DNA from 3 places in the Oerskovia paurometabola genome. Region 2 is predicted to be linked to each of the others. Evidence: predicted binding sites of a transcription regulator. Region 2 holds the regulator's gene; each other region holds the start of a gene.
The links. The regulator HspR, encoded in region 2, represses chaperone genes until heat shock. The targets are predictions, from matches to a motif close to AAGTTGAGTCNNNNNGACTCAACTT.
Positions count from the first base shown of each region.

Region 1: a site for HspR is predicted at 2,702-2,726, ahead of clpB (ATP-dependent chaperone ClpB). Genes of this name have one in related genera too.
Region 3: a site for HspR is predicted at 4,110-4,134, ahead of JOD48_RS01975 (Hsp20/alpha crystallin family protein). Genes of this name have one in related genera too.

Region 1 is NZ_JAFBBV010000001.1:601,305-607,325, reverse strand. Features, by position in the region: gene clpB (ATP-dependent chaperone ClpB) at 36-2,651, opposite strand; gene JOD48_RS02700 (hypothetical protein) at 2,902-3,453, shown strand; gene JOD48_RS02695 (alpha/beta hydrolase) at 3,579-4,535, shown strand; gene JOD48_RS02690 (cation diffusion facilitator family transporter) at 4,569-5,594, opposite strand; gene mnhG (monovalent cation/H(+) antiporter subunit G) at 5,661-6,021, opposite strand, start outside.
Region 2 is NZ_JAFBBV010000001.1:3,996,180-4,002,200, forward strand. Features, by position in the region: gene JOD48_RS17795 (sigma-70 family RNA polymerase sigma factor) at 1-588, opposite strand, end outside; gene JOD48_RS17800 (hypothetical protein) at 824-1,591, shown strand; gene JOD48_RS17805 (DUF1540 domain-containing protein) at 1,738-2,046, opposite strand; gene JOD48_RS17810 (heat shock protein transcriptional repressor HspR) at 2,238-2,741, opposite strand; gene JOD48_RS17815 (DnaJ C-terminal domain-containing protein) at 2,797-3,816, opposite strand; gene grpE (nucleotide exchange factor GrpE) at 3,995-4,636, opposite strand; gene dnaK (molecular chaperone DnaK) at 4,633-6,021, opposite strand, start outside.
Region 3 is NZ_JAFBBV010000001.1:438,402-444,422, forward strand. Features, by position in the region: gene JOD48_RS01950 (exonuclease domain-containing protein) at 1-130, opposite strand, end outside; gene JOD48_RS01955 (hypothetical protein) at 264-527, shown strand; gene JOD48_RS01960 (hypothetical protein) at 535-1,494, opposite strand; gene JOD48_RS01965 (hypothetical protein) at 1,629-2,558, shown strand; gene JOD48_RS01970 (SDR family NAD(P)-dependent oxidoreductase) at 2,659-3,504, shown strand; gene JOD48_RS01975 (Hsp20/alpha crystallin family protein) at 3,654-4,070, opposite strand; gene JOD48_RS19365 (excalibur calcium-binding domain-containing protein) at 4,211-5,008, opposite strand; gene JOD48_RS01985 (class I SAM-dependent methyltransferase) at 5,154-5,771, opposite strand.

The DNA.
Region 1 (6,021 bases), 3.4 Mb from region 2:
CTCCAGCCCGACGGCGCGCCACCCCGCGGACGGCGTCAGCGCTGGACGGTCAGCTCCAGCCCCTCGCCCTCGGTGACCGACCGGTCGACGACGATCGTGTCGCCGTCCGCGACCTCGCCCGCCAGGAGCTTGCGCGCCAGGCGGTCGCCGATCTCGCGCTGCACCAGGCGGCGCAGCGGGCGCGCACCGTACGCCGGGTCGAAGCCCTCGAGCGCGAGCCACTCGCGCGCGGCCGGGGTGACCTCGAGCGTGAGGCGACGGTCCGCGAGGCGCTCGCCGAGCCGGTCGACCGCGATGTCCACGATCCGCCCCAGCTCGTCGAGGTTCAGCGGGTCGAAGATCACGACGTCGTCGAGCCGGTTGATGAACTCCGGCTTGAAGTTCGACCGGACCGCCGACATGACGGCCTCGCGCTTGGCCGCGTCGTCGAGCATGGGGTCCACGAGGAACTGCGAGCCCAGGTTCGACGTCAGCACCAGGATGACGTTGCGGAAGTCGACCGTGCGGCCCTGGCCGTCGGTCAACCGGCCGTCGTCGAGCACCTGCAGCAGGATGTCGAACACCTCGGGGTGCGCCTTCTCGACCTCGTCGAGCAGCACGACCGAGTACGGCCTGCGCCGCACGGCCTCGGTGAGCTGGCCGCCCTCCTCGTAGCCGACGTACCCCGGAGGGGCACCGACCAGGCGTGCGACGCTGTGCTTCTCGCTGTACTCCGACATGTCGATGCGCACCATGGCGCGCTCGTCGTCGAACAGGAAGTCCGCGAGCGCCTTCGCGAGCTCGGTCTTGCCGACGCCCGTGGGGCCGAGGAACAGGAACGAGCCCGTGGGGCGGTCGGGGTCGGCGACGCCCGCACGAGAACGCCGTACGGCGTCCGAGACCGCCGCGACCGCTGCCTTCTGGCCGATCAGTCGCTTGCCGATCACGTCCTCCATGTGGAGGAGCTTCTCGGACTCGCCCTGGAGCATGCGGCCCGCGGGGATGCCGGTCCACGCGGAGACGACCTCGGCGATCTCGTCCGCGCCGACCTTGTCGGCGATCATGGGCGCCTGCGGCGCGGTGGCGGACTCGTCGCTGTCGATCGACGCCTCCTCCTGCTCGGCGGCCTGGAGCTGCTCCTGGAGCTGCGGGATCTCGCCGTACTGGATGCGGCCCGCGGTCTCGAGGTCACCCTCGCGGATGGCCCGCTCGACCTGGACGCGCAGCTCGTCGAGCTTGGCGCGCAGGTCGCCGACGCGGTTGTGGCCCGCCTTCTCGGCGTCCCAGCGCGCGGTCAGCGCGGACAGCTCCTCGCGACGGTCCGCGAGGTCGGCGCGCAGCTTCTCGAGGCGCTCGCGCGAGGCGGGGTCGTCGGACTCCGAGAGCACGACCTCCTCCATCTCCAGGCGCGTGACGGCACGCTGGAGCTCGTCGATCTCGATGGGCGAGGAGTCGAGCTCCATGCGCAGGCGCGACGCGGCCTCGTCGACCAGGTCGATCGCCTTGTCGGGGAGCTGGCGGCCCGTGATGTAGCGGTCGGACAGCGCGGCGGCGGCCACGAGCGCCGAGTCGGCGATCGTCACCTTGTGGTGCGCCTCGTAGCGCTCCTTGAGTCCGCGCAGGATCGCGACCGTGTCCTCGACCGAGGGCTCGCCCACGAAGACCTGCTGGAAACGGCGCTCGAGGGCGGGGTCCTTCTCGATGTGCTCGCGGTACTCGTCGAGGGTCGTCGCACCGACCAGGCGCAGCTCGCCGCGGGCGAGCATGGGCTTGAGCATGTTGCCCGCGTCCATGGCGCCCTCGCCGCCCGCACCCGCACCGACGACCGTGTGGAGCTCGTCGATGAACGTCACGACCTCGCCGTCTGAGGACTTGATCTCCTCCAGGACGGCCTTGAGGCGCTCCTCGAACTCGCCGCGGTACTTGGCGCCCGCGACCATGGCCGCGAGGTCGAGCGAGATGAGCTTCTTGCCCTTGAGCGAGTCGGGGACGTCGCCCGCGACGATGCGCTGGGCCAACCCCTCGACGACGGCCGTCTTGCCGACGCCGGGCTCACCGATCAGGACGGGGTTGTTCTTGGTGCGGCGCGAGAGGACCTGCACGACGCGGCGGATCTCCGAGTCGCGCCCGATCACGGGGTCGAGCTTGCCCTCGGCCGCGGCCGCGGTGAGGTCCTGGCCGTACTGCTCGAGCGCCTTGTAGGTCCCCTCGGGGTTGGGGCTCGTCACGCGGCCCGAGCCACGGACCGCGGGCAGCGCGGAGCGCAGCGCGTCGGCGCTCGCCCCGGCGTCGCCGAGGATCTGCGCGGCGGGCGAGGAGCCCGCGGCGATCCCGATGAGCAGGTGCTCGGTCGAGACGTACTCGTCCCCCATGCCCTGGGCCTCCTTCGAGGCCAGGTCGAGCGCGGCGGACGTGCTGCGCGACGCGGTGGGCTGGGCGACGGCCGAGCCGCTCGCGGTGGGCAGCGCGACGAGGGCCGCGCGCACCTTCTGGCCGATCGCCTGGGCGTTCGCGCCCACGGCGTCGAGCAGCCCGACGGCGACTCCCCCCTCCTGCGTGAGGAGCGCGGCGAGGAGGTGGGCGGGTTCGAGCTGGGGGTTGCCGGCGGCCGAGGCGGTCTGGATGGCCTCGCCGATGGCCTGCTGGGACATGGTGGTGAACTTGGTGTCCATGGGGTCTCCGGATACTTCAGGGTCTGGGTCTACCTGGAACAACAGGGCCTGACTTGAGCCTATTCCACTCAACTCTGTCCGTCATGTCAGCCATGCGGCGTCAGGTCCGGGTACCAACGGGTGGCACCCCCTTCTCACCGACGTCGATCCACGGGATGCTGTGGGGCGTGAAGACACGACGGCTCGAACCTCCTGCCACCATCGCACCGGACCATACCGACCGCACCACGGCGCCGGACGGTGGCCCGCGATGAGCATCCTGCTCCTCCTCGTCCTCGCCGTCGTCCTGGTCGGTCTCGTCGTGATCGGCGTCGTCGCGTGGCTCCTGCTGCGCCCCAAGAAGGTGCCCGCGCCGCAGCCCTACGGGTACGGCGCACCGGTCGACGGCTACCCGGGGCAGGCGCCGGCCGGGTACCCCGGCCAGCCCGCGCCGAACGGGTACCCGGGCCACGCCGTCCCGCCCGCCCAGCCCCACGTGGTCCCGAGCGGGCAGCCGCCGTACCAGGCGTACCAGGCGTACCCCGCGCAGCCACCGGCACCGCCCCAGGGCGCCGCGCACCCGTACGGCCCGCCGAGCGCTCCGCCCGCCCCGCCCGCTCCGGCCGCCTCGTCCGGCGCCCCCGTCGCGCCCGCCCAGACGTGGACCGCGCAGGTCACCGACCCCGGGACCGAGCAGGTGGACGACTCGGAGATGGACGAGTCGACCCGCCTTCGGGAGGACGTGCGCCCCGCCCCGCCCGCAGCACCCCCGGCTCCCCCGGTCCCGCCGTCGCCCCCGACAGGCCTCGCCCCGCCCGCCTGAGCCACGGCACGTCCGGTCAGGGCGAGCGACACCCAGGGATCACGCTCGCTCTGACAGGCCCGCCCCCGCAGTGGACAATGGCGGCACCGCGGCACCGCCCGAGTCCGCGCGCGAAGGGCAGCACCATGACGCACGGCTGGCAGCAGGACGTCCTCGGACCCGACTGGGTCGCCCGCACGCTCGACCTCCCCGGTGGCGACACGGCCACGCTCGTCCGCAAGGCGACGAGCCCGGAGGGCGCACGACGCCGCCGGGCCGTGCTGTACGTCCACGGGTTCGTCGACTACTTCTTCCAGACCCACCTGGGCGACGCCTTCGAGGAGCACGGCTACGCGTTCTACGCGGTCGACCTGCGCGGGTACGGCCGGTCGCTCGCGCACTGGACCGAGGCCGGCAAGGACCCCAACATGGTCGACGACCTGAGCCTCTACGCCCAGGACCTCGACGCGGCAGCCGCCGTGATCCGGGCCGAGGGGCACGACGAGCTCGTGGTCGTCGGACACTCGACGGGCGGCCTCGTCACGAGCCTGTGGGCCAACGCCCGCCCCGGCAAGGTGGCTGCGCTCGTCCTCAACAGCCCGTGGTTCGACCTCAACTCGTCCTGGTTCGACCGTGTGATCTCCACCCGGGTGATCGACGTCGTCGGGCGCTTCGCCCCGCGGCTCGTGGTGGGCTCGCTCGACGACGCCTACGGGCAGGCCCTGCACACCGGGACCGGCGGCGAGTGGACCTACGAGCTCGGCTGGAAGCCGCACGAGGGCTTCCCCGCGCGGGCAGGCTGGGCGCGCGCGATCCGGCGCGGGCACGCGCAGATCGCTCGCGGTCTGCACGTCCAGTGCCCCGTGCTCGTCCTGACCTCGACACGGTCCGGGCCGAACAAGGGCTGGCACCCCGAGGTCGTCACGACCGACAGCGTGCTCGACGTCCAGCACATCAAGGACCGAGCGCCCGGGCTGGGCGACGACGTGACGCTCGTCGCGATCGAGGGCGGCGCGCACGACCTCGTGCTGTCCCCCGAGCCGGCCCGGACGGCGTTCCTCGACGAGGTCTTCGCGTGGCTCGACGAGCGGCTGCCGGGCTGACCGGCCCGGCGCCGTAGAGCGACGCGCATCGCCCTACGGGACCGCTGGGGCCGACGACACCGACGGCACCAGGGACGGCTCGCTCGCCGGGGACACCGAGATCACGGCCCCCGCGATCACGGGCGCCGCGGTCGCCCGGCGCTCGAGCGCGTCGATGCGCTCGGCGACCACGTGCTCGTCGTCGTCCCCCACGAGGTCGACGCTCGCGACCAGGTACAGCGACCGCGGCCCGACGAACTCGAGGCGCAGGTACGTGACCCGGTCGACCTCGGGGTCGGCGAGCAGCTCGCGGAGCACCGCGTCACGTGTCCCGACCCCCGCGGGCTCGCCCACGAGGAAGCGCCGGTTGCGATCGATGAGGATCCACGAGATGACACCGAGGATCAGGCCGACGACGATCGAGCCGATCGCGTCGGGCACGGGCGACCCCGTGACCTGGTGCAGGAAGATGCCGACGAAGGCCACCACGAGGCCCATGAGCGCTGCGGCGTCCTCGGCGAACACGGCCCGCAGCGTCGGGTCGGACGTGACCAGGACGTGCTGGAGCAGGTCGCGCTCGGCCTTCTTCGCCTCCTTGCGGGCCTGCCGGTTCGCCTGGAGGAACGAGACCCCCTCGAGGACGAACGCGACGCCGAGCACCGCGTACGCGATCCCGAAGTCGTCCGCGGGCTCGGGGTGGACGAGCTCCTGGATGCCGTGCGTGATCGAGACACCCGCCCCCACCGCGAACAGCCCGAGCGCCGCGAACATCGACCACACGTACGCCTCGCGCCCGAACCCCAGCGGGTGGTCGTGGTCAGCGGGCTTGCGCGACCGCTTGTTCGCGAGCAGCAGGAACACCTCGTTGCCCGTGTCGGCCCACGAGTGCACGGCCTCGGCGACCATGGAGGCCGAGCCGGTGAGCACCGCGGCGGCCGACTTCGCGACCGCGATGAGGAGGTTCGCGCCGAACGCGACGATCACCGTGAGCGCGCTCTCGGCGTGCTCCTCGGTCTTCACGACGCGCGGGCTGTCGGCCACAGGCCGCGTGGGGGGCTGCGCACGGGGCGACGAGGTCATGTAGCGGGTCTATCACCGGACCCGTCGCCACGCGCGGGGACGCATCGCCCTCGGCGGGCGCGGCCGTCACCCTCGGCGGGTTCCGGCGTCACCCTCGGCGGGCCCCTTGCCGTCCGCCTTCTCGCGGTCCGCGACGTCCTTCTCGCGGTCCGCGACGTCCTTCTCGCGGTCCGCCGCCTCCTGGTCCGCCGTGAGGTCGTCGAGCACGAGCAGGTCGGGGCGGACCTTCCCGGTCCGGTAGCCCGCACGGCCCACCATGTGCGCGGCGACGGGCGACGTCATGAGCTGGAAGATCACGACGAGCACGAGCATGCCCACGGCCGACCAGCTCCGCAGCCGCAGCCCGAGCGCGATCAGCACGAGGATCAGTCCCAGCACCTGCGGCTTGGTCGCGGCGTGCATGCGCGCGAGCAGGTCCGGGAACCGC
Region 2 (6,021 bases):
CGCGCCCGTGAGGTGCTGCTGGAGGTACGCCTGGCGCAGCCCTTCGCGGGCCCGGTAGGCGAGCGCCGAGACACCGTTGGCCGTGAGGCCGAGCAGCGGTGCGATCTGGGCCGGGTTCATCTCCTCGACCTCGGTGTACCAGAGCACGGCCTGCCATCGCTCGGGCAGACCTTGGTAGGCCTTGGTCACGACGGATCGTTCGAACCCCAGGAGCGTGGGGTCCTCGGTCGACGCCATGGGTCCGAACGCGCTCTCGAACGTCTCGATGTCGTCGGTGGGCTGCGTGCGTCGGCCCGCGTTCGACAGGTCGTAGGACAGGCGCCGGACGACGGTGAAGAGGTAGGCGCGGAACGTCACGTCGGGTCCGCCGCCGGACTGCAGGATGCCCAGGACCTTGGCGAAGGCTTCGGACACCATGTCGTCGGCGTCCGAGCCCGAGCGCACGTACTGGCGCGCCACGGTGCGCGCCGCGGCGGCATGCCGCTCGTACAGCGCACCGAATGCCGCGTAGTCTCCCGCGCGTACAGCGGTGATCAGCTCGGCATCGCTCGTCGGGGCGTCGTCCCTCGACGTGTCGACCTGCGTCATGCCCTACCGCCTCTGACTCCGCCTCACCTCGTCAGGTAAGGCTCTCCCGTTCATCCTAGACGGGAAAACTGGTGGTGTTATCTACGTCTCAACGCGGTTTCGCCCGTCTTGTCCGTCTGTCAGGATGACAGAACCGACGGAATGTGCTGCATGTCCGTCGGTGTGTCGAGTGGATGAAAGAGAATCAGGACGCCGCTGTCGCGTCATGAGCACGGGGCTCACACGTCTCATGGGTATGGACCTACGACCTGGCTACCCCGAGCCAGCCGTCGCCTCGCTGCTCGACGAGTGGCAGGCGGCCAGTACGAACAGCGTCTGGCTGCGGCCAGGCGACTGGTACCACCCTGCCGTCGAGGCGCTCGTCGAGGCGCTCACGGACTCCCGCTGCCCGGCCGCTGCCGCCGAGCGGCTCGGTGAGGCCCGCGGCCGCGACGGGATCAGCATCGGCGAGACCATCGACGACCTGACCTGCTTGTTCGACCTCTGGGGCACCGCTCCCGACCTTCGCGTGCTGCGGGCAGTCAGCACAGGGTGGGCCGTGGGCAACGAGGTGATCCCCGGCGCGCCGCCCACGACCGATCCTCGGTCGGGGCTCGTCACGGTCCCCTACCTCGTCCAGCGCCTCCAGGAGACGTACGGGCAGGCGGACCGCCTGGGGACCCCGGCCTCCGCGACGCACTGCCTCGTCCTGGTGGACGTCGCGGTCGAACGCATCGACGGCTGGCAGAAGGTCGCCCGCGCGGCAGCCATGGGCAAGGTGCTGACCGAGACGTTCGGCCTCGGGCACCCGGTCGCGACGCTCGGTGGCGGGATCTACGCGGCGCTCTGCGCTCGCACGGCCGACGTCGGGCCGGTCCGTGCGGAGCTCCGGCACAGGATCGAACGCATCGCGCTCACGTTCGGCGTGACGGCGATCCTCCGGCGCCCGCCCCGCATCTGGGTCGAGCCTCTTCCCGCGCAGCATGCCGACGCGGCGAAGATGCTCCACGACCTCTCTCGCTAGGCGCCCCGGCCTCTCTCGCTAGACCACGCCGTCGTCGGGCGCTCCGGCCGCCCGGCGAGGCCCCCAGCACGCCACGACGCCCCGTCGTCCGGCGAGGGACGAGCGGGGCGTCGTGGAGGAATCGCGTCGGGGGGAGGACGCGAGGGTCAGCGGGGGCTGTAGGTCAGGCAGTCCGCGTGGTCGGCGCCCTGCGGGCCGGCCCCGACGCGGATCGAGGAGGCGTTGCACTCGAGCGACTCGTTGTGCGAGCACTCTCCGCGCTGGCAGGCACCGACGTGCGCGATGACCTTCTCGAGGCCGCCCTTGGCGGTGAGGGGGATGAACGTGGCGCACTCGGCCTCGCTGCCGTGCGCGGCGATCGTCACGGCGCCGGCGTGGCAGCCGTGCTCGTGGTTGTATCCGCAGCCGTCGATCGAACACTCGACGACCTGGGGCATCTCCATCAGGCTGCTCATGGACTTCTCCTTGCTCGAAGGGCGGGGCGTTCTACCGTGCTTTTCCCTCACGGTATTCCTTCGCGCAGCCTGTGTATAGGAAGCAAGGCCTCACTCACTTCGGCGGAATTCCGCCATTTTTACGTCATGCAGACCGCACGTAATTGCGCTGCGGGAATTCCTGCCGGGACGCGCGAACGCCACCGCGCAGGTCAGGAGCCCCGGCCGGGTCGCCACAGCACGAGCGCCCGTGCCTCGCCGGTCTCGACGACCTGGCCGCCGCGACCGGCGTCCACCGTCCGCTCCCCCGCCGAGCGGCGCACCCGCCGCCCGCGCGGCACCATGACGACGTCGCCGCTCACCCCGGCGGCGAACACGCGCCCTCCTTCGAGCTGGGCGGAGAGGGCGTCGAGTCGGGACTCGAGCCGGCTCACCTGCTCCTCGAGCGTGAGGATGCGACGGATGCCCGCGAGGTTGATGCCCTCCTCCTGGGAGAGCCGCTGGACCTCGAGGAGCTTGGCGACGTCCCGCTGGGAGTAGCGGCGTCCGCGCCCCATGGTGCGGCGCGGGGTCACGAGTCCCAGGCGGTCGTACTGGCGCAGGGTCTGCGGGTGCATCCCGGCGAGCGTCGCGGCCTGCGAGATGGCGAGCACGGGGGCGTCGTCGTACGCGTTGAACGGGATCTCGCTCCCCGTGGGAGCCTCGTTCCTGGCCATGCCCTGCCTCCTCTCGCTGGTGCTGCGGAACCGTCCTGCTTGGTGCCTGTCGGCTCTACTCTGCCGCGCGCCCGAACAGGTCGGCGCGCACGTCGGTGCTCTCGCCGTCGGTCGCGGCGGCGAGCGCCTCGACGGCCTCCTTGGCGGCCTTCGAGAGCTTCTGCGGCACGACGACCTGGATCGTGACGAGCAGGTCGCCCGTCGCCTTGGCCGTCTTGACGCCCTTGCCCTTGACGCGCAGCGTGCGTCCCGACGGCGTGCCCGCGGGGACCTTGACCTTGACGGGCTTGCCGTCGAGCGTCGGGACCTCGATGGTCGCGCCGAGCGCGGCCTCCGCGAACGTCACGGGGACGGTCAGGCGCAGGTTGTGCTTCTCGTCGACCGAGAACACGGGGTGCGGCGTGACGTGCACCGTGATGACCAGGTCGCCGGGGGCGCCGCCCGCGACGCCGGGGCGTCCCTTGCCGCGCAGCCGGATCTTCTGGCCGTCGCGGACGCCTGCCGGGATGCGGGCCGTGATGGTGCGGCCCTCGGTCGTGACGTTGACGGTCGAGCCCTCGACCGCGGGCCGGAACCCGAGCGTGGCCGACGAGTGCACGTCGGCGCCCGCCTGCGGGCGCTGGTACCCGGCGTTGGGGCGGAAGCCGGTCTGGCCTGCCCCGCCGCCGAACATCGACCCGAGGATGTCCTCGAAGCCGCCGCCACCACCGCTCTGCGTGGAGTACCGGACGCGGCCTCCCCCGCCGCCGCCTCCGCCGAACATGCCGCCGAAGATGTCCTCGAACCCGCCGGAACCGCCGGCGGGTCCACCGGCTCCTGCGGAGAAGCGGGCGCCCCCGCCGGCCATGGCACGGATCGCGTCGTACTGCTGGCGCTGCTCGGCGTCGGACAGGACCGCGTAGGCCTCGCCGATCTCCTTGAACTTCGCCTCGGCCTTCGCGTCACCCTGGTTCTGGTCGGGGTGATACGTGCGGGCCAGCTTGCGGTACGCCTTCTTGATCGCGGCGTCGTCGGCATCCTTGGGGACGCCAAGCGCGGCGTAGAAGTCCTTCTCGATCCAGTCCTGACCGGTCAAGGCGCCTCCTCTCATAGGTCTCACCGGCCCCGGGGCCGGTGGTGGTGCTTACGTCCATAGTGGTCGTGCTCCCGGGGCCCGACGGCGGAGGTCACCTTCACGTGGAAGGTGCGCTCCGCCGTCGGGCGCCCGGGTGGTGGGTGCCCGGTCCCGCGGGACCTGGCACCCACCTGTGTCTCTACTCCGGTCCGACGACCGAGACGCGCGCGGCGCGCACGATCTTCTCGCCGATCCGGTAGCCCGGCTCGATGACCATGTTGACCGTGGCCGACGTCGCGGCCGGGTCCACCTGGTGCATGAGCGCCTCGTGGACGGTCGGGTCGAACTCCTCGCCCACGACGCCGTACCGCTCGATGCCGAACTTCGCCAGGCTCGCGTCGAGCTTGTCGGAGATCGCGACGAACGGGCCGTCGAGCTCGCCGTGCTGGCGCGCCCGGTCGATGTCGTCGAGGACCGGCAGGAGCGCGGCCAGGACGTCCTCGACGCCCTTGACGCGCGCGGCCTCCTGGTCACGCAGCGACCGGTTGCGGTAGTTGGTGAAGCTGGCCCGCTCGCGCTGGAGGGCGTCGAGGTGGGCAGCCGCCTCGGACTGCGCAGCGAGAAGCGCTGCGTCGTCCCCGGCCTCGCCGGTGGGCTCGAAGTCGAGCCCGGCCAGCGGGTCGCTCTCCGCGTCGTTCCCGGCCGAACCGGGCACGGAGCTGGCCCCCTCGGGGGCAGCCTCCTTGGGCTGCCCCTCCGGGGTCACCTTGCGCTTGTCCGTGAAGTGGAAGGGCTGGTCCTCGGAGCCGAGCTCCTCGGGGCCCTGCGCGTCGCTCGTCACTTCTTGTCGTCCTCGTCCACGATCTCCGCGTCGACGATGTCCTCGTCGGGCGCAGAGGTCGCACCGGCGGCCGCAGCGGCGTCCGCGTCAGCGGCACCCTGGTCGCCCGCGGCCTGCTCCTGCTCGGCCGACGCGTAGAGCGCCTCGCCGATCTTCTGGCTCGAGGCCAGGAGCTTCTCGTGGGCGGACTTCACGGCCTCGGCGTCCTCGCCCTCGAGCGCGGACTTGACCGACGCGATGTCGGACTCGACCTCGGTCACGACGTCGGCGGGGATCTTCTCCTTGTTCTCCGCGACGAGCTTCTCGGTCGAGTACACGAACGCCTCGGCCTGGTTGCGGGTCTCCGCCTCCTCGCGACGCTTCTTGTCCTCGGCCGCGTGCTCCTCGGCCTCCTTGACCATGCGGTCGATGTCCTCCTTCGGCAGCGCGGAGCCACCGGTGATGGTCATCTTCTGCTCCTTGCCGGTGCCGCGGTCCTTCGCGCCGACGTGCACGATGCCGTTCGCGTCGATGTCGAAGGTGACCTCGATCTGCGGCAGGCCGCGCGGCGCCGGGGCGATGCCCGTGAGCTCGAACGTGCCCAGCGGCTTGTTGTCGCGGGCGAACTCGCGCTCACCCTGGAAGACCTGGATCAGCACGGACGGCTGGTTGTCCTCGGCGGTCGAGAACACCTCGCTGCGCTTGGTCGGGATGGCCGTGTTGCGCTCGATGAGCTTGGTCATCACGCCACCCTTGGTCTCGATGCCCAGGGACAGCGGGGTGACGTCGATCAGGAGGACGTCCTTGCGCTCGCCCTTGATGACACCGGCCTGCAGCGCGGCGCCGACGGCGACGACCTCGTCCGGGTTGACGCTCTTGTTGGGCTCCTTGCCGCCCGTGAGCTCCTTGACGACCTCGGTCACGGCGGGCATGCGGGTGGAACCACCCACGAGCACGACGTGGTCGATGTCGTTGACGGAGATGCCGGCGTCGCGGATGACCGCGTGGAAGGGCGCCTTGGTCCGGTCGATGAGGTCCTGCGTCATCTGCTGGAACTGAGCACGCGTGAGCTTCTCGTCCAGGTGGATGGGGCCGTTCTCGCTCATCGAGAGGTACTGCATGGAGATGTTGGTGCTCGTCGCGGACGAGAGCTCCTTCTTCGCCTGCTCGGCGGCCTCACGCAGACGCTGCAGCGCGATCTTGTCCTTGGACAGGTCGACGCCCGAGCTGTTCTTCACCTGCTGGATGAGGTGCTCGACGATGCGGTTGTCCCAGTCGTCACCACCGAGGCGGTTGTCGCCAGAGGTCGCGCGGACCTGGATGGTCGAGAAGTCGTCCTCGTCCTTGCCCACCTCGAGGAGGGAGACGTCGAACGTTCCACCACCGAGGTCGAAGACGAGGATGAG
Region 3 (6,021 bases), 3.6 Mb from region 2:
CGAGCGTGCACCACTCGTCCTGGACGCGGCCGGCGGCGTCGGTGAGGACGACGGCGACCTCGGCGATGCGGTCGTGCTGGCGTGGCGAGAACCCTGTGGTCTCGAGGTCGATCACGGCGAATCCGGGCACGGGGGACAGCGTGCCAGGTCGGGGCTGCGGGGTGAAGTCCGCGCATAGGAGGCGGCGAGGGAGTTCTCGCCGAGCGAGACGCGCGAATCGTTTTTAACCTGGACGGACATACCAATTCATCGGGGGAGCCGTAGTGCGCACTGCCGCCATCACGACCACAGTCCTGCTGTCCGTCGCCGTGCTCACGGGCTGCAAGGGCGGGGAGACGGGCCCGGGGCAGCCCACGCCGAGCCCCACCTCGACCAGCTCCCCGACGCCCTCCCCGACGACCCCGCCGGTCACCCCGACGCCGACCCCCACGCCGACCGACCCCACGACGCCCACCGAGCCCGGCGAGAACGAGGTCTCGATCCGGGTCCAGATCCCCGAGCGCACGGCACCGCCCTCGGGCGACTGACGCCGGCTCAGCCCTTCGCCCGCGCCGCCCGCCGTCGACGCCTCGCCTCCTCGGCCTTCCGCTCTGCGTCCTCGAGCTCACGGTCCACCGCGGCCAGCTCCTCCTCCGCCGCCGCGAGGGTGTCCCGCGCCTGGTCGAGCGCCGCGAGCATGTCCTCACGCTCGGCGGTCAGCCGGGCGATCTGCTCGTCGAGCTCGCTGAGCCGCGCGTCCAGCGGCCCGACGGCGTCGCTCGCCTCCCGCACGACGTCGGCGGCCTGGTCGCGGCGTCCTTCGAGCCGGTCGATCTCCGCGGCCGCGTCGGCGACCTGACGCTCCGCGTCCGCGAGGGCGGTGTCCGTTCCCGGGTGCTCGGTCACGGGTGGGGGAGCCTCCTCGCCCTGCTGCCCGGCGGCCCGCGAACGCGCCCCCGTGCCGCGCCGCGCCGCGCGCTCCGCGCTCAACGACACGACGTCGGCGCTCTCGCCCGACTCGTCCACGATCCCGAACCCGACGTACTGGAGCGCCTGCGTCAGGCACCCAGCCCGCACGAGGGCCCCGGCGTCGCGGTCCATGACGGCCGCGGTGAGCGTCTCGCCGAGGCGCCGCAGCACCTCGCCCGACACGGCGCGCCCGCCGACCTCGCCCGCGCGCGACACCTCTCGCACCAGCGCGTCGACCTGCCGTCGACGCTCGTGGTCGAGCTCGGTGAGTCGCGCCCGGTCGCGCGCCTCGGTCGCGGCGCGCAGGTCCTCGCCGAGTCCGACGAGGTCACCGACCTCGTCGGGGTGCGTGCGGGCGACCTGGTTGACGACCCACGCGGCGACGGTCGGCTTGGTGAGCGCGCGCAACCGTGCGGCGCCCACGGCGTCCCCGGCGGTCGTCGCGTGCTTGGCGGCGGCGTTCCGCGCGGCGACGAACTCGTCGAGAGGCAGGGCGAACAGCCGGTCGGCGGCCTGCTCGCCGCTCGTGCCGGGCTCGTCGCTCATCGGTCCAGCGTCGCACCGTTCCCGGGCCGGCACCTTCCAAGTACCTGACGGCACGGAGAAGGTAGGGTCCAGGGTTGACCGCGTCCGGCCCGAACCCGGGCGTCGTGCACAGTCGTCGACACGCAGGGGAACCCATGGACCAGGAAGCGCCGCTCAGCGTGGCCGTCGCCGACGCGCCGACCGACGCCACCGCCGCCGACGCCACCGCCGACGCCACTGCCGACGCCACCGCCGCCGACGACGCGACGGACGCCCCGCCGTCGGGCAGCGTGGAGCGCGACGGCAGCGAGGAGACCGCGAAGAAGCCGCGCCTCGACGCCCTGGTCACCGGCTGGGTGGGTCGCGCCCTCGACGCCTACCCGCGCCCGGCCGTGCCGCTCACCGAGCACTGGGACGCCTCGGCCGCGGGGCTGGTGCGCCAGGTCCCGCTGGTGCCGCGCTTCGCGACCAAGCCGCTCGAGCTGCTCGACCGGTTCGGGGCCGTGCACGTCGGCCCGCGCGAGGTCGGGTTCGACGGCGGCGCGATCGACTGGGACCGCGTGCTCGAGGTGCGCACGCAGCCTGCGTGGTCGAGCCTGTCGGCCGACGCGCTCGAGGCGAACTTCGCGCAGTACCTGCGCGTGATCCCGCGCGTGCCGGGGCGCGGCTGGGTCCTGGGCAAGGTCTCGGAGCTGCTCGTGTCGCTGTACCTGAGCGTCGTCCCGCTGCCCGACGACGCCGCTCGTCTCCTGGAGCCGGGCGACACCACGGACGAGGCGCCGGTCGGCGGTGCGGCGCCCGCAGGCGGCTCGTTCACGCGGCGGACCGTGACCGAGATCCTCTACAAGCGGCGCATCGGCGAGGGGGAGCGGCAGGCGAGCACGACGTCGGTCCTGCTGCAGCTCGCGTTCCCCGGGTCGACCGATGCGATGCTCGCGCTCGCGGCCGAGCGGGGCGTGCGGGTCGTGCACGTCCCGGTCGACGAGGGCGAGATGGGCGCGACGATCAAGCGGGCCGCGGCGTGGCGCTCGACCGCGCTGGGACTACGGGACCGCTTCACGCGAGACACCGGCCCGACGGCGTAGCCCGGCCCGGGCGGCGACCGCGCCGCCCTGCCTGGCCCCCGCGCGCGGTCTACGCTCCGAGAGGGGCACGGCGACGGCACGACACGAGGCGGGACGGCACATGGCACGCAGGACGATCGTCATCACGGGAGCGAGCGACGGGATCGGGTCGGCGGCAGCCCGGGCGCTCGCCACGGACGGGCACGAGGTCGTGGTCGTGGGGCGCTCGCCCGAGAAGACCGCAGCCGTCGCGCGCGAGCTGGGAGCCGACCACTTCGTGGCGGACTTCGCACGCCTGGCCGAGGTGCGGGCGCTCGCCGCGCAGCTGCGGGACCGCTACGAGCGGATCGACGTCCTCGCGAACAACGCGGGCGGCATCATGGCCGACCGTCAGGTCTCCGAGGACGGCCACGAGCTGACGTTCCAGGTCAACCACCTCGCGCCGTTCCTCCTCACGACGCTGCTGCTCGACCGGTTGGAAGAGAGCCACGCGAGCGTCATCAGCACGAGCAGCGCCGCGCACCGGCTCTTCAGCGACTTCCACGTCGACGACCTCGAGTCCGAACGGTCCTACGCGCCCAACACCGCGTACGGCAACGCGAAGCTCGCGGTGAACCTGTTCACGCGCGAGCTCGACCGCCGGTACCGCGCGGCCGGCATCGCGGCGGCGTCGTTCCACCCCGGCGTGGTCGCGACGAACTTCGCCGCGACGTCGACGAGCAGCATGCGCGTGATGTACCAGACGGTGCTGAGCCGCTTCCTCACGTCGTCGACCAAGGGGGCCGACACCCTCGTGTGGCTCGCGACGACGACCCCGGGCGTCGACTGGGAGCCGGGGAGCTACTACGTCAAGCGCAAGGTCGCGACGACCCATCCCCTCGTGGGTGACCCGCGGCTCGCGGCCGAGCTGTGGGAACGGAGCGCGGCGATGGTCGCCGACGACGACGCCCCGGGGGCGGCGGCCTGAAGACTCGGGCCCGACCGGCGCACCGGCCGTACGTGTCGAACGGGCCCCGGACAGCACGACGGGCCCGGTGCTCTCGCATCCGGGCCCGTCGACTCACCGCGCCGCCGGCCGAAGGGGGGTGACCTGCGGCGGGGAGGTCTGGAAGACCGTCAGGACGCGGAGGTCGTGACCTCGATGCGCTGCGGCGTCGTGCCGGCGTAGACGCCGGCGACGGTGACGGTCAGGACGCCTGCGTCGTAGCGGGCGCTGATGGCGCTCGCGTCGGCGGCCTGGGGGAGGGTCACGACGCGGTGGAACGCGCCGTAGCGGACCTCGCGGACGCGACGGCCCTCGGCCTCCTCGGCCCGCTCGTCCTTGCGCTCGCCGCGCACGACGAGCTTGCGGCCCTCGACCTCGACCGTGACGTCCTGGGCGGGGTCGATCCCCGGCAGGTCGAAGCGGGCGACCAGGTCGTCGCCGTCCTGGAAGACGTCGGCGTGGGCCGGGACGCCTGCCACGGGGCGGGCGGTGAGCAGGTCGCGCAGGGCGCGGTCGAACGCGGGGGCGGTGGTCAGGGTGGTCGTCATGGTGACTCCTTCGGTCGGTGCGGAACCTCTGACCGGTACAACTTGAGTCGCCTCCGCTCAATTCCGGGTCGGCGTTCGCCCTGGACGAACGACCGACGACCCCGGAAGGCGCGCCGACCGGGCCCCGTCGTGGCGGGGGGCTACTCGCAGCCCACGCCGTCGCCGTCGCGGTCCAGCTTCTTGCTGTACCCGGGGTCTCCGGACCGGATCGGCGCCTTGCCAGCAGCCCGGACCGCGTCGCAGTTCGCGTAGGACACCGCGCCGCCCCCGCTCCCGCCGACGATCCCGGCGGGCGCGTCCGGCGTGGTCACCTTCGGTGCGCTCGACGACGTGCCCGAGCGACCCGTCGCCGCGCTCCGCGCCTGGAGGTCGGCCTCGGCCGCGGTGACCGCGCCCTCGCGTCCTTCGACCGCCGTCAGCCGGGCCTGGAGGTCGGCCTCGGCCGTCACGGCGGCCGACTCGCGGGTCGCGAGCTCGGCCTCCTTCGCGACCGCTGCCTCCTCGCGGGCCGTGACGTCGGCCTGAGCGGCGCCCAGCTCGTCCTGCGCGGTCGTGAGCGCCGCGCTGTCCTCGTCCAGGGCGGCGCGAGCCTCCGTCGCCTCGCCCAGGGTGGCCTCGGCGGCGGCGAGCCGCGAGCCCGAGGGCACGGCGCCCAGCAGTAGCCCGACGACCAGGAAGGCGAGGCACAGGAAGGCGACGAGCACGATGCGCCGCGTGCGACCGTCGTGACGGCCTGCCACGGCTCCCGCACCGGTGAGGCTCGCGACCGGCAGTGCCATGGTCTGCTCGGTCGGTTCGACCGCTGCGGGGTCCTCGACCCAGAGCGGCCAGTCGGCGGGCTTCGCCGGCCAGCGAGGGTCGGGCGTCCAGTGGGGGTCCGGGGTCCATCCCTCGGGCGGGGTGGGCCAGCCCGGGGGCGGGTTGAAGCGAACGGTCATGGCAGGGCTCCTCGTCGAGCGGGCACGCGCGCGGCGGTGCCGGGGCGACCGTCGTTCGGTCGACACCCCGGAGGCTAGGGGGAGCAGAGCCCTCGCGTCAGCACCCGGGAGGGGGTGAAATCCCCCGGGAGCGGACCGCGACGCGTCAGTTCTCAGGTGCTCCCAGCACGGCGACGAGGAAGTCGCCGTCCTCGGCGAACGGCCGCAGGTCCCACGTCGAGAGCTTGAGCTGAACCTCGAGCCCGGCCTCGGCGGCGTCGGCGAAGAACGCGTCGAACGCGTACCCGCGCCCCGCTCCGAAGCCGACGACGGCCCGACCGCCCGGCGCCAGGTGGGCGCGGAAGCGGCGCAGCACCTCGACCTCGGTGCCCGGCGCGAGGAACGTGACGACGTTCCCGGCGCACACGATCAGGTCGAACGGCTCGGCGATCCCGGCCGCGGGAAGGTCGAGCTCGGCGATGTCCCCGACGAGCCACGTCGAACCGGGGTGGTCTGCCTCGGCGGCCTCGATGAGCACGGGGTCGACGTCGACGCCCACCACGGTGTGACCGCGCGCTGCGAGCTCGGCACCGACGCGCCCCGGGCCGCTGCCCGCGTCGAGGATGCGGGCGCCGCGGGGAACCATCGCGTCGACCAGCCGGGCCTCGCCCGCGAGGTCGGCGCCCTGGGCGGCCATGGCGCGGAACCGCTCGACGTACCAGGTCGAGTGGGACGGGTTCACGGCGGTCTTCTGCTCCCAGCGGGTGGGGTTGGCCTTGCTCACCGGTGGCTCCTCGGGGTCGGGCGGGGCTCTGAACGGGCTCGGCGGCGGCCACGAGAGCGGGTCGCCGCACCTTCGACCGTACCCCCACCGGGTACTACCCCGGCGACCGTCCAGCGCCGACCAGACCCGGTCTCACCGACCGGACCCGGACCCCTCGCCCACCACGAGGTTGCCTGCGGTCGAGAACGGGATGGAGGTCGGTATCGGCGGCAGAACGACCTCAACCCCGTTCTCGGCACCCCGGGGACAC